2 regions of the Ferrimonas pelagia genome follow, and region 2 is predicted to be linked to the other one. Evidence: predicted binding sites of a transcription regulator. Region 2 holds the regulator's gene; the other holds the start of a gene.
The links. Region 2 encodes LexA, which represses DNA repair genes until DNA is damaged. Its sites were predicted from a motif close to TACTGTATNNNNATACAGTA; they were not measured.
Positions count from the first base shown of each region.

Region 1: ruvA (Holliday junction branch migration protein RuvA) is a predicted target of LexA. The motif match lies at 2,630-2,649, and genes of this name have one in related genera.

Region 1 covers NZ_BAABJZ010000107.1:80,155-84,957, reverse strand. Annotated here, with positions in the region: gene gloA (lactoylglutathione lyase) at 1-318, shown strand, start outside; gene ABEA08_RS21645 (DUF1294 domain-containing protein) at 322-651, shown strand; gene ruvB (Holliday junction branch migration DNA helicase RuvB) at 956-1,963, opposite strand; gene ruvA (Holliday junction branch migration protein RuvA) at 1,976-2,593, opposite strand; gene ABEA08_RS21630 (DNA replication terminus site-binding protein) at 2,869-3,762, shown strand; gene ABEA08_RS21625 (ABCB family ABC transporter ATP-binding protein/permease) at 3,724-4,803, opposite strand, start outside.
Region 2 covers NZ_BAABJZ010000093.1:64,111-68,913, reverse strand. Annotated here, with positions in the region: gene coxB (cytochrome c oxidase subunit II) at 1-51, opposite strand, end outside; gene ABEA08_RS15395 (SulA-like leucine-rich domain-containing protein) at 257-688, opposite strand; gene lexA (transcriptional repressor LexA) at 712-1,335, opposite strand; gene plsB (glycerol-3-phosphate 1-O-acyltransferase PlsB) at 1,607-3,973, shown strand; gene ABEA08_RS15380 (tRNA-uridine aminocarboxypropyltransferase) at 4,048-4,767, shown strand; gene ABEA08_RS15375 (NfeD family protein) at 4,799-4,803, opposite strand, start outside.

The DNA.
Region 1 (4,803 bases), on a different contig from region 2:
TCCGTTAACGAAGAGTACAAATACACCCTGGCCTTCGTCGGCTACGGCGATGAGAGCCAAGGCCACGCTGTGATCGAACTGACCTATAACTGGGGCGTCGAGCAATACGAGCAAGGCAACGCGTTTGGCCACATCGCTTTAGGCTTTGATGATATCTACAGCGCTTGTGACAAGATCCGCGCCGCCGGTGCCAACATCACCCGCGAACCCGGTCCTGTGCTGGGCGGCAGCACCCACATCGCCTTTGTTGAAGATCCCGATGGCTATAAGATCGAACTGATCCAACGCAGCCAGGCCACCGAAGGCGTAGGAAGTTAAGTCGTGATCGCTGCCATTCTGGTCCTTTGTCTGGCACTGGGACTGATCCTGCGAGGGCCCATTCAGCTGGCCCCGCTTTACATCGCCATGAGCCTGTTGACCCTGCTGCTGTTTGGTCTGGATAAGCGTCTGGCTATTCGCCGGGCGCGGCGAGTTCCGGAGGTCGTGATGCACGGTTTCGAGATGGCTGGCGGCTGGCCCGGCGCGTTTCTGGGGATCCGTCTGTTTCGCCACAAATCACGTAAAACCAGCTATCTCATCAAAACCTACTGCATTGTCGCTTTGCATCTGGGTACCCTCACCGCGTGGTATTACTGGAAGCAGTATATGTAAAGTACGCCGTTTAACCGCGTCGTTCCCGTGCGCGACCCCGGTTTCCGCGCGTCAACGGCTATCGTAGCAAACACCCATGCTGTCTCCGCCGCAGACGCTGCGACAGATGAGCCTAGGCAAACCGGCTTCCCCCGCCGAACCGTCCCCGTCTCGCCGTGCCCTGCTAAAGCCAAAGCCAGCACCGACGAGCGCGCAAAAGATCCCATCACCCAGCGGTTTTGTTAACACCGCGGGGGCACGATCCGATCGCCAGACACAACAACGCCGCTCGAATGAGCGGCGTTGTAAGCGGGCCGAGGCGGATCTATGGCTCCCGACTGAACCCAAAATGGGCGTAGGCCCTATCGGTCGCCAAGCGTCCACGCGGCGTGCGCTGCAGGAACCCTTGCTGGATCAAAAACGGCTCCAGCACATCCTCAATGGTTTCTCGTTCTTCACCGATCGCCGCAGCAAGGTTTTCCAGTCCCACCGGACCGCCAGCGAACTTATCGATGATGGTCGTCAGCATCTTGCGATCCAGATAATCGAACCCTTCCTTATCGACATCCAACAAGTCGAGCGCCTTGGCGGCCACCTCAGCGGTGATGCTGCCATCGAACTTCACCTCGGCGAAGTCCCGCACCCGGCGCAACAATCGGTTAGCGATCCTTGGCGTGCCTCGGCTGCGCCGGGCGATCTCCACCGCCCCCTCAGCGGCCATGTCCACCCCCAGAACCTCGGCGCTGCGCGCCACGATCGAGGTCAGATCGCGCACATTATAAAACTCCAACCGCAGCGGAATGCCAAAGCGGGCGCGCAATGGCGAGGTCAAAGCACCGGCACGGGTGGTGGCACCCACTAAGGTGAAGGGGGGCAGATCCAGCTTAATCGAGCGGGCCGCCGGCCCCTCGCCGATCATAATATCCAGCTGATAATCCTCCATCGCCGGATACAGCACCTCCTCAACCACAGGGCTAAGACGGTGGATCTCATCGATGAACAACACATCATTGGGCTCAAGATTGGTCAGCATCGCCGCCAGATCGCCCGCCTTTTCCAGCACAGGACCGGAGGTCGACTTAATGTTGACCCCCATCTCATTGGCCAGGATATTGGCCAAGGTGGTCTTACCCAAGCCCGGAGGGCCAAAGATCAAGACATGATCCAACGCCTCCTGCCGCTGGCGCGCAGCTTGAATGAAGATCTCCAATTGCGCCTTGGTGTCATCCTGGCCGGTATAATCGGTGAGCATCTTCGGCCGCATGGCCCGATCGATCACCGCCTCCTCCCGACTCTCTACCGGCGCCGCCACTAAACGATCCGCTTCAATCATCGCTCTTAACCCTTACAGCATCGCTTTGAGTGCGTCTTTGATCAGCTGCTCGGACGAAGCGCCCGGCGCTGCCACCTTGGCTACGACCTTCGCCGCCATCGGTGCCTTATAACCCAAGGAGATCAGAGCGGCGATGGCATCGTCTTGCGGATCCACCACCAAGGTGCTCTCCAGCGGCGCGTTGCCCGCCAGTCTATCCGCGTAGGGCGTCAACAAGGTGCCACCAAAGTTCTTGAGGCGATCGCGCATCTCCACCACCAAACGTTCAGCGGTCTTTTTGCCCACGCCTGGGATCTTGGTTAACCCTGCCACGTTTTCCGCCTGCACCGCATCGACGAACTGCTCGGCCGACATGCCGGATAAAATGGCCAACGCCATCTTCGGGCCCACCCCATTGGTCTTGATCAACTCTCGAAACAGCGCACGCTCCGCCTTAGAGGCAAAGCCATACAAGAGCTGCGCATCTTCACGTACCACGAAATGGGTGAAGATCAGCGCCTCACTCCCAGGCTCCGGCAACTGATAGAAGCTGGTCATCGGTAACTGCACCTCGTAGCCGACGCCACCGCACTCCAGCACCACTTCCGGTGCAATTTTCTCTATCAGTATTCCACGAAGGCGTCCAATCACCTGCTCTCTCCCGATGTTGACCGTGCTGACTCAGACCACTGTCGATATTTACAGTATTAACGGCGATCCTATCGGGTTTCGCGCCCGCCGTCATCCCATCGGCCCCACAAATTTTACCCGGCCGACGATCTCATCCCAACCTCAATGCCATCACAGTCCACCAGCCAGCGCCCAAGCGGCCAATGACAACCTGGTCAGCGACAGCCATGGCGGCCTCGCGGTGTTTAAGGTACACTGCCCAAGGTATGTAGGCATCAAGGTAAACCAGTTCCAACATGAACCTCACCGACGATAACGGCGCCATGGTCGCGCTGCGCCAGCAGTTCGAACGCTGCAGCCACCAACGGCGCACGCTCAGCCAAACACTGAGCGCCTTAGGCCCAAGCCAAAGCGTGCAATACGCCTTACCCTGTTGGCTGCAAACCCGCCCGTTGGATCGGATCGACACGATCCCCGTCGAGACCCTCTCCGGCAGCGCAGCCCATCAGGCCTGTGTCGCCGCGCTCAACGATCTCCACCGCAAGGCGGATGATCAGCAAAGCCAAAGGGTGCGGCGCTATCCCGGTGTCCTGCGCTTTGCCACGGCCAACGCGTTGGGCCAAGAGATCGCCGCACTGACGCAACACTTAACCGAGTTTAAGCAGCAACTTCACCGGCTCACTGAGCACGCCGCCAATGTGCAGGATCTGCGCTTCGAATTGCTGCATCAGCTTTCACCAAACCTGTTCACCATGCATTTTTACCGGACGCCGGTCTCCCTCCCCTCACAGGTACGACGGATCCGCTTTGGTTGGGTCGCTAAACGCATTGTTGCCAAGATCCAGCGTGATGAACTGCTGCAAAAACTGGATAACGCCATGACCAACCCAGGCCAGAGCATCATGGACATGGCGGCCTGGCAAGACAACGTCGCGCGGGAGCGCGAGCGTATCGCCAGCCTGCCGGCACAGGCTCAGCTGAGGATCGACCGGCCCGGCGGATTGCGTCCAACGGCTTTTATGCAATTTGAGGATGGCAGTCGACGGCAAACACCCGCCAACCTGCCTTTGGTGCTGACCCAGCCACAACCGGTTCAAGTGGTGGATCTACCGGACTGGCAACAAACCGCCTATCCACAAGCCAAAGGCGAGCTATTGATCGCTCGGCTCCATCTCTACCGGATCGACTGAACGCTGCTGACGTTGCTGCAGCGCCCAAAGCTCGGCATAGCGTCCTCCCAGCGCTAACAATGTGTGATGATCGCCCTGCTCGACGATCTGGCCCTGATCGAGCACCAAGATCTGATCCGCATCCACCACGGTCGACAAGCGATGCGCGATCACCAAGGTGGTTTGCTCCTGCGCGATCTCTGCCAGCGCCTGCAAGATGCTGCGCTCCGAGCGACTGTCCAATGAGGAGGTCGCCTCATCAAACACCATAATGGGTGGCCGTTTAAGAATGGCGCGCGCAATGGCCACCCGCTGCTTTTCGCCCCCGGACAGCTTCAATCCCCGCTCACCGACCTCGGTGTGCACACCTTCGGGCAACTGAGCGATAAAGTCGTCCAGGTGCGCCAGCCGGATCGCCTCTAAGACGGCGTCATCACTGGCAGTCACGTCACCGTAGCGGACATTTTCCAACAAACTGGTGTTGAACAGCACCGTATCCTGAGGCACCACACCAATGGCGCGGCGCAATGAGGTTTGGGTCACGTCGCGCAGATCCTGGCCGTCGATGGTGATCGCCCCCGCTTCCACATCGTAAAAGCGCAGCAACAGCTTAAACAGGGTTGATTTGCCCGCGCCGCTGCCCCCGACGATCGCCACCTTCTGCTTGGCCTGAACCCGAAAGCTGATCTGCGCCAAGATCGGCCGTTCGGCCTGATAACGAAACGCGACCTGATGAAACTCGATCACGCCGGCGGGCGCCTGCAGAGCCTGAGCATCCTCGCTGTCCTGGATCGCCGGCTTCACCGCTAGCAGTTTGAACATCTTCTCGATGTTGGCCATCGAGCCTTTCATCTCTCGATACACAAAACCCAGGAAGTTAAGAGGCATAAAGACCTGGATCATAAAGGCGTTGATCAAGACAAAATCCCCCAATGTCATGCGCTGCGCCATCACATCGGCGGCCGCCATGGTCATCGCCGCCGTCATCGCCAACGCGATGATCAACGCCTGGCCGCCGTTAAGCGCAAACAGAGACAAGCGATTCTTGCGTCGTGCCTGCTC
Region 2 (4,803 bases):
CGACAAACAGCCCAACAGCGTGTACTTCACAGATACGTCTCCTCTGAGCATTGCTTTCGCAACGTCCAGAAAGAGCGGCCACAGCACAACCCAGCTCTATGCTCGCTCCTTCCCCTAAAATGGGCATGGGCACGTGCATACTCGATTGCACTACATCTGCCGTACAGCTGCCTGAGTTATTCTCTTGAATTCGAGTTTTAAGCTACAGCCTGTTCAAGGCTTGATCAAGATCACAAAACTCAGAATAGAGGGATTTTCAGTGAATTGAATTCGACACCGTAATAACATCCTCACGCCCGGGCTGAAACAGCACGGCGGGACAGTGAGCGCGCTTCTGCACCAATTGCAGGCGCCGTTTATCACGGTGATCTAGGGTCGGCAGCCAAGCCAAGGCCGCCGCACAGGTGCCGGACAGCAGCGATTGCTCCAGCGCCCAAAGCGCCTCCACGTCGTCACCACAGCGGACACGCAGCACCCGGCTGGCCACGATCCCAGCCTCGGACAGCAGCTCTGCCCAATGCCCGGCCGGGGGATTGATCAACACCACCCAACCGGACTGCTGCGCCCACTCTGACAATGCCGGCGTCAAACGGGCCAACGTGACCGCATCACCTTGGTCGCTGCAACCGGACTGGGCGACGGCAGGCCAACTGCGGCGACCGCTCTGCCATAAACCGGGATGATTCATCTGCGTTCCTTGCTGAGTCTTCATTATTGCCAGTCTCCATTGCGGACCACGCCCACTGCCAAGCCTTCGATCGCCAACGCTGTATCCGCTAGATCGACGACGATCGGCTCATATTCTTCGTTTTCAGCGTGAAGATAGACGACGTTACCTTGCTGCTGAAATCGCTTTACCGTCACTTCATCTTCCCCAACCCGCGCCACAACCACCTGGCCATTCCGGGCCTGCTGAGTCTGATGTACCGCCAGCAGATCGCCGTCGAGGATCCCGATCTCCTTCATCGAATCCCCTCGCACCCGCAGCAGATAATCGGCCGCTGGGCGAAACAGGTTGGCGTCCATCTGATAGTGGGATTCGACATGCTCCTGCGCCAGGATAGGCTCGCCGGCCGCCACTCGGCCGATCAGTGGCAATCCCAACTGCTCCGGCTCAGGCTCGCTGTACAGAATGCGAATGCCCCGCGAGGTGCCCGGCACGATCTCAATATAACCTTTACGTGCCAGCGCCTTGAGGTGTTCCTCCGCCGCATTGGCACTGCGAAAGCCTAGCTGACGGGCGATCTCGGCCCGAGTTGGCGGCATACCGGTGTCTTGCATATGGTTCCGGATCAAGTTGAAAACTTCATCCTGACGCGGAGTAAGCGGCTTCATGGCAATCCCTGTGTTTCTGTACAGTATCGATACTGTAATCATATACAGGTAGCTGGTGATTTCAACAGCAATTTCACCGAAATGCTTTTTTCCTAAAGGCGATGAGGTCTGATCTCTCGCATCTCCCCAAGCAAACCGCGCCAGGATCGGCGCCAGTAGCTGTCAGCAGATCGCTTTGGGTGTACACTCTGCGCAAATCGTTCAATAGCCCAGAGAAGCAAGACGCGTGAGTACCCAAATTCTGAATCACTGGCAGCGCCCGGTCAGCTGGATGCAGCGCCTGCTGGTAAAAAGCAAGCCGGTTCCGGAAAACCCTGTCGAGGAGCTCGATCTCGATCCCACTCGCCCCATGGTCTACGTACTCCCGCGCGACTCCTTCTCTGATCGGCTCGCCTTGCATCAATGCTGCCTTTCGCTGGGACTGCCCAGCCCGTTTGAGCCATTGATCATCAAAGGTGAGTCCTTCAATCGCCTAGTGGCATTGGAATCGGCCACGCCGTTATTCGGAGCGAGCGATGAGACCGACTTCCGCGGTCGCTTCGAGCGCCTGCTGGCGCTGCATAATGATCATAGTGATCTCGATGTGCAGATCGTTCCTGTCAGCCTGTTATGGGGTCGTAACCCCGGCAAAGAGGAAGAGAGCGTCAGTGCCACTTTGCTCAACAGCAGTAACCCGACTTGGCTGCGTAAAACGGCCATTATCAGCGTGTTGGGCCGAGATAACTTTATTCGCTTCTCCCGCGCCGTATCGCTGCGCTACATGGCCGACAAGCATGGCACCGACGGGACGATCGCCAATAAGTTGGCCCGCGTAGCTCGGGTTCACTTCGGGCGTCAGCGCACGGTTGCCACCGGCCCTCGCCTGCCGGATCGCCAAGCCTTGTTCCACAGTTTGCTGGCGTCCCCGACGATCAAGCAAGCGATCGCCGACGAGGCCAAGAGCAAGAAGATCTCTGAGCAAAAAGCCCGTCAGCGCGCCCGTGAATACATGGACGAGATCGCCGCCGACTACTCGGACAGCCTGATGCGGATCGGCGACCGCGTACTCACCTGGTTGTGGAACAAGCTGTACAAAGGGATCAATGTCCGCGGCGCCGAGCAGATCCGACAGCTATCTCAGGATGGCCACGGCATCGTCTTTGTCCCTTGCCACCGCAGCCACATGGACTACCTGCTGCTGTCCTACGTGATCTATCGCCAAGGCATGGTGCCACCGCATATTGCCGCCGGGGTGAACCTCAACTTCTGGCCAGCCGGGCCGGTCTTCCGTCGCGGCGGCGGATTCTTCATTCGCCGCTCGTTTAAGGGCAATAAGCTCTACTCCACCGTATTCCGCGAGTATCTGGATCAGCTGTTCAAGCGTGGCTATTCGGTCGAGTACTTCACCGAAGGAGGCCGCTCCCGTACCGGCCGCTTGTTACCGGCGAAAACCGGCATGCTAGCGATGACCGTCAACTCCGTTCTCCGTGGTGTCGAGCGTCCCATTACCTTGGTTCCGGTTTACCTGGGCTATGACCATGTGATGGAGGTGGCCTCCTACCACAAAGAGCTGGCCGGCAAAAAGAAGGAAAAAGAGAGTGCCTGGCAGGTGTTCTCCGCCATTCGCAAGCTGCGTAACTACGGTCAAGGCTACGTCAATTTTGGCGAATCCATCACCATTCATCAGTTCCTCAATGAAGCGAAACCGGATTGGCGTCAGGAGATCGGCGATGGTGAAACCAAACAGCCTTGGTTAACCCCGACCGTGAATCAACTGGCGAACCGATTGATGTGTAACATCAACGACGCCGCCGCTGCCTCCGCCATGACGCTGACCGCCTCGATCCTGCTGGCCACCGAGCAGCACGCGATGGAGCGAAGCGCCCTGGAGAAACAGCTGGATCTTTATCTGGATCTGCTCCGCTCAGTGCCTTACACCGCACGTACCACGGTGCCGGAAGGCGATGGCCAAGCCGTATTGCAGCAAGTGTTGGATCTGAACAAGTTCCAGCTCACCTCCGATGGCATGGGCGAGATCGTCAGCATCCTCGACGGCAGCGCCGTCACCATGACCTACTACCGTAACAACAGCTTGCACCTGCTGATCTTGCCCGCACTGATCGCCGCTTTGTTGCTGCGTCGCGGCTGCCAAACCCAGGAGCAGCTGATCGCCCAGGTCAAAGCTCTGTACCCACTGCTGCAAGCCGAGCTGTTTATGGGTCTGGATGAGCAAGAACTGGAAAACCAACTGCAGGGGCTGATCAACGAACTGGTTCGCCATGAGTTGCTGGAGTCCTGTGAGCAAGGCTTGGTGCCACGCCAGAGCCGCCGCGCCGAGCTGTGCAATCTGGGCGATCTGTTCCAAGAAACCGCGCAGCGTTACGCCATTGTGCTGTCGCGGCTGCAACGTGAGCCGGAGATCGAGCGCGGTGCACTGGAGCGCGACAGCCAGGCACTGGCCGAGCGTATGTCACGTCTGCACGGGATCAGCGCGCCGGAGTTTTTCGACAAGAAGCTGTTCACCACGCTCACCACCCGACTCAAAGAGCAGGGGCTACTCGGTGAACAAGCGGATCAGGCGCAGGTCGCCGAGCTGTATAACATCGTGATGCCACTGCTCACCGCAACGGTACAGAACACCTTGGTGCAATCGAACTGATCCCCCGGTGACGTTCTCGCGCATAACACAAAAGGGCGGCAACGCCCTTTTTTGATCACTGATACACTGACACCATGACCCTAGATCACCGCAATGCCGTACTCGAGCTGCGCCAGCAACGCCTGGCGATCGCTCAGCGCCCCTTTAATGCCCGTGGCGCCACCGTCGTGCGCTGTCCTCGCTGCCAGATCGCACAGGATCACTGCTGCTGCCCTTGGGCTCGCCCCGGCCAAAGCCCGTTGCGCTTTGTGTTGCTGATGCACCACAAGGAGCCGATGAAACCGACCAATACCGGCCGCCTGATCGCCGAGATCCTGCCCGACACCTTGGCCTTTTGCTGGGATCGTACCGAGCCCGATCCCAACCTGCTGACGCTACTGGCGGATCCACGCTATCAGCCCATGGTGGTGTTCCCCGCGACTCACGCCGAGCCAAGTCAGGTCATCGAAACCATTGCTGACACACCTGGCAAACAACCTCTGCTGATCCTACTGGACGGCACCTGGAAGCAGGCCCGGCGGATGTTTCAAAGCGACTACTTGGCGAAACTGCCAGTGCTGTCGATCGATCCCGAAGCAGCCAGCCAATACAAGCTGCGCAGCGCCGCCCACCCTCATCAATTGGCGACCGCCGAAGTTGCCGCCCAAGTGCTTGCCTTGGGCGGCGATCAGCGCAACGCCCAGGCACTGGATGCCTACTTTCAAGTGTTTAGTCAACGTTACTACGCGGGCAAACGACAGTTGCCGATCAACAGTGAAGGCGAGGCCTTCCACTACCTAGAGCAGCTGCGTTAAAGCACGCTGTGCAGTCGTGAGCGGCCAGCCCTCACG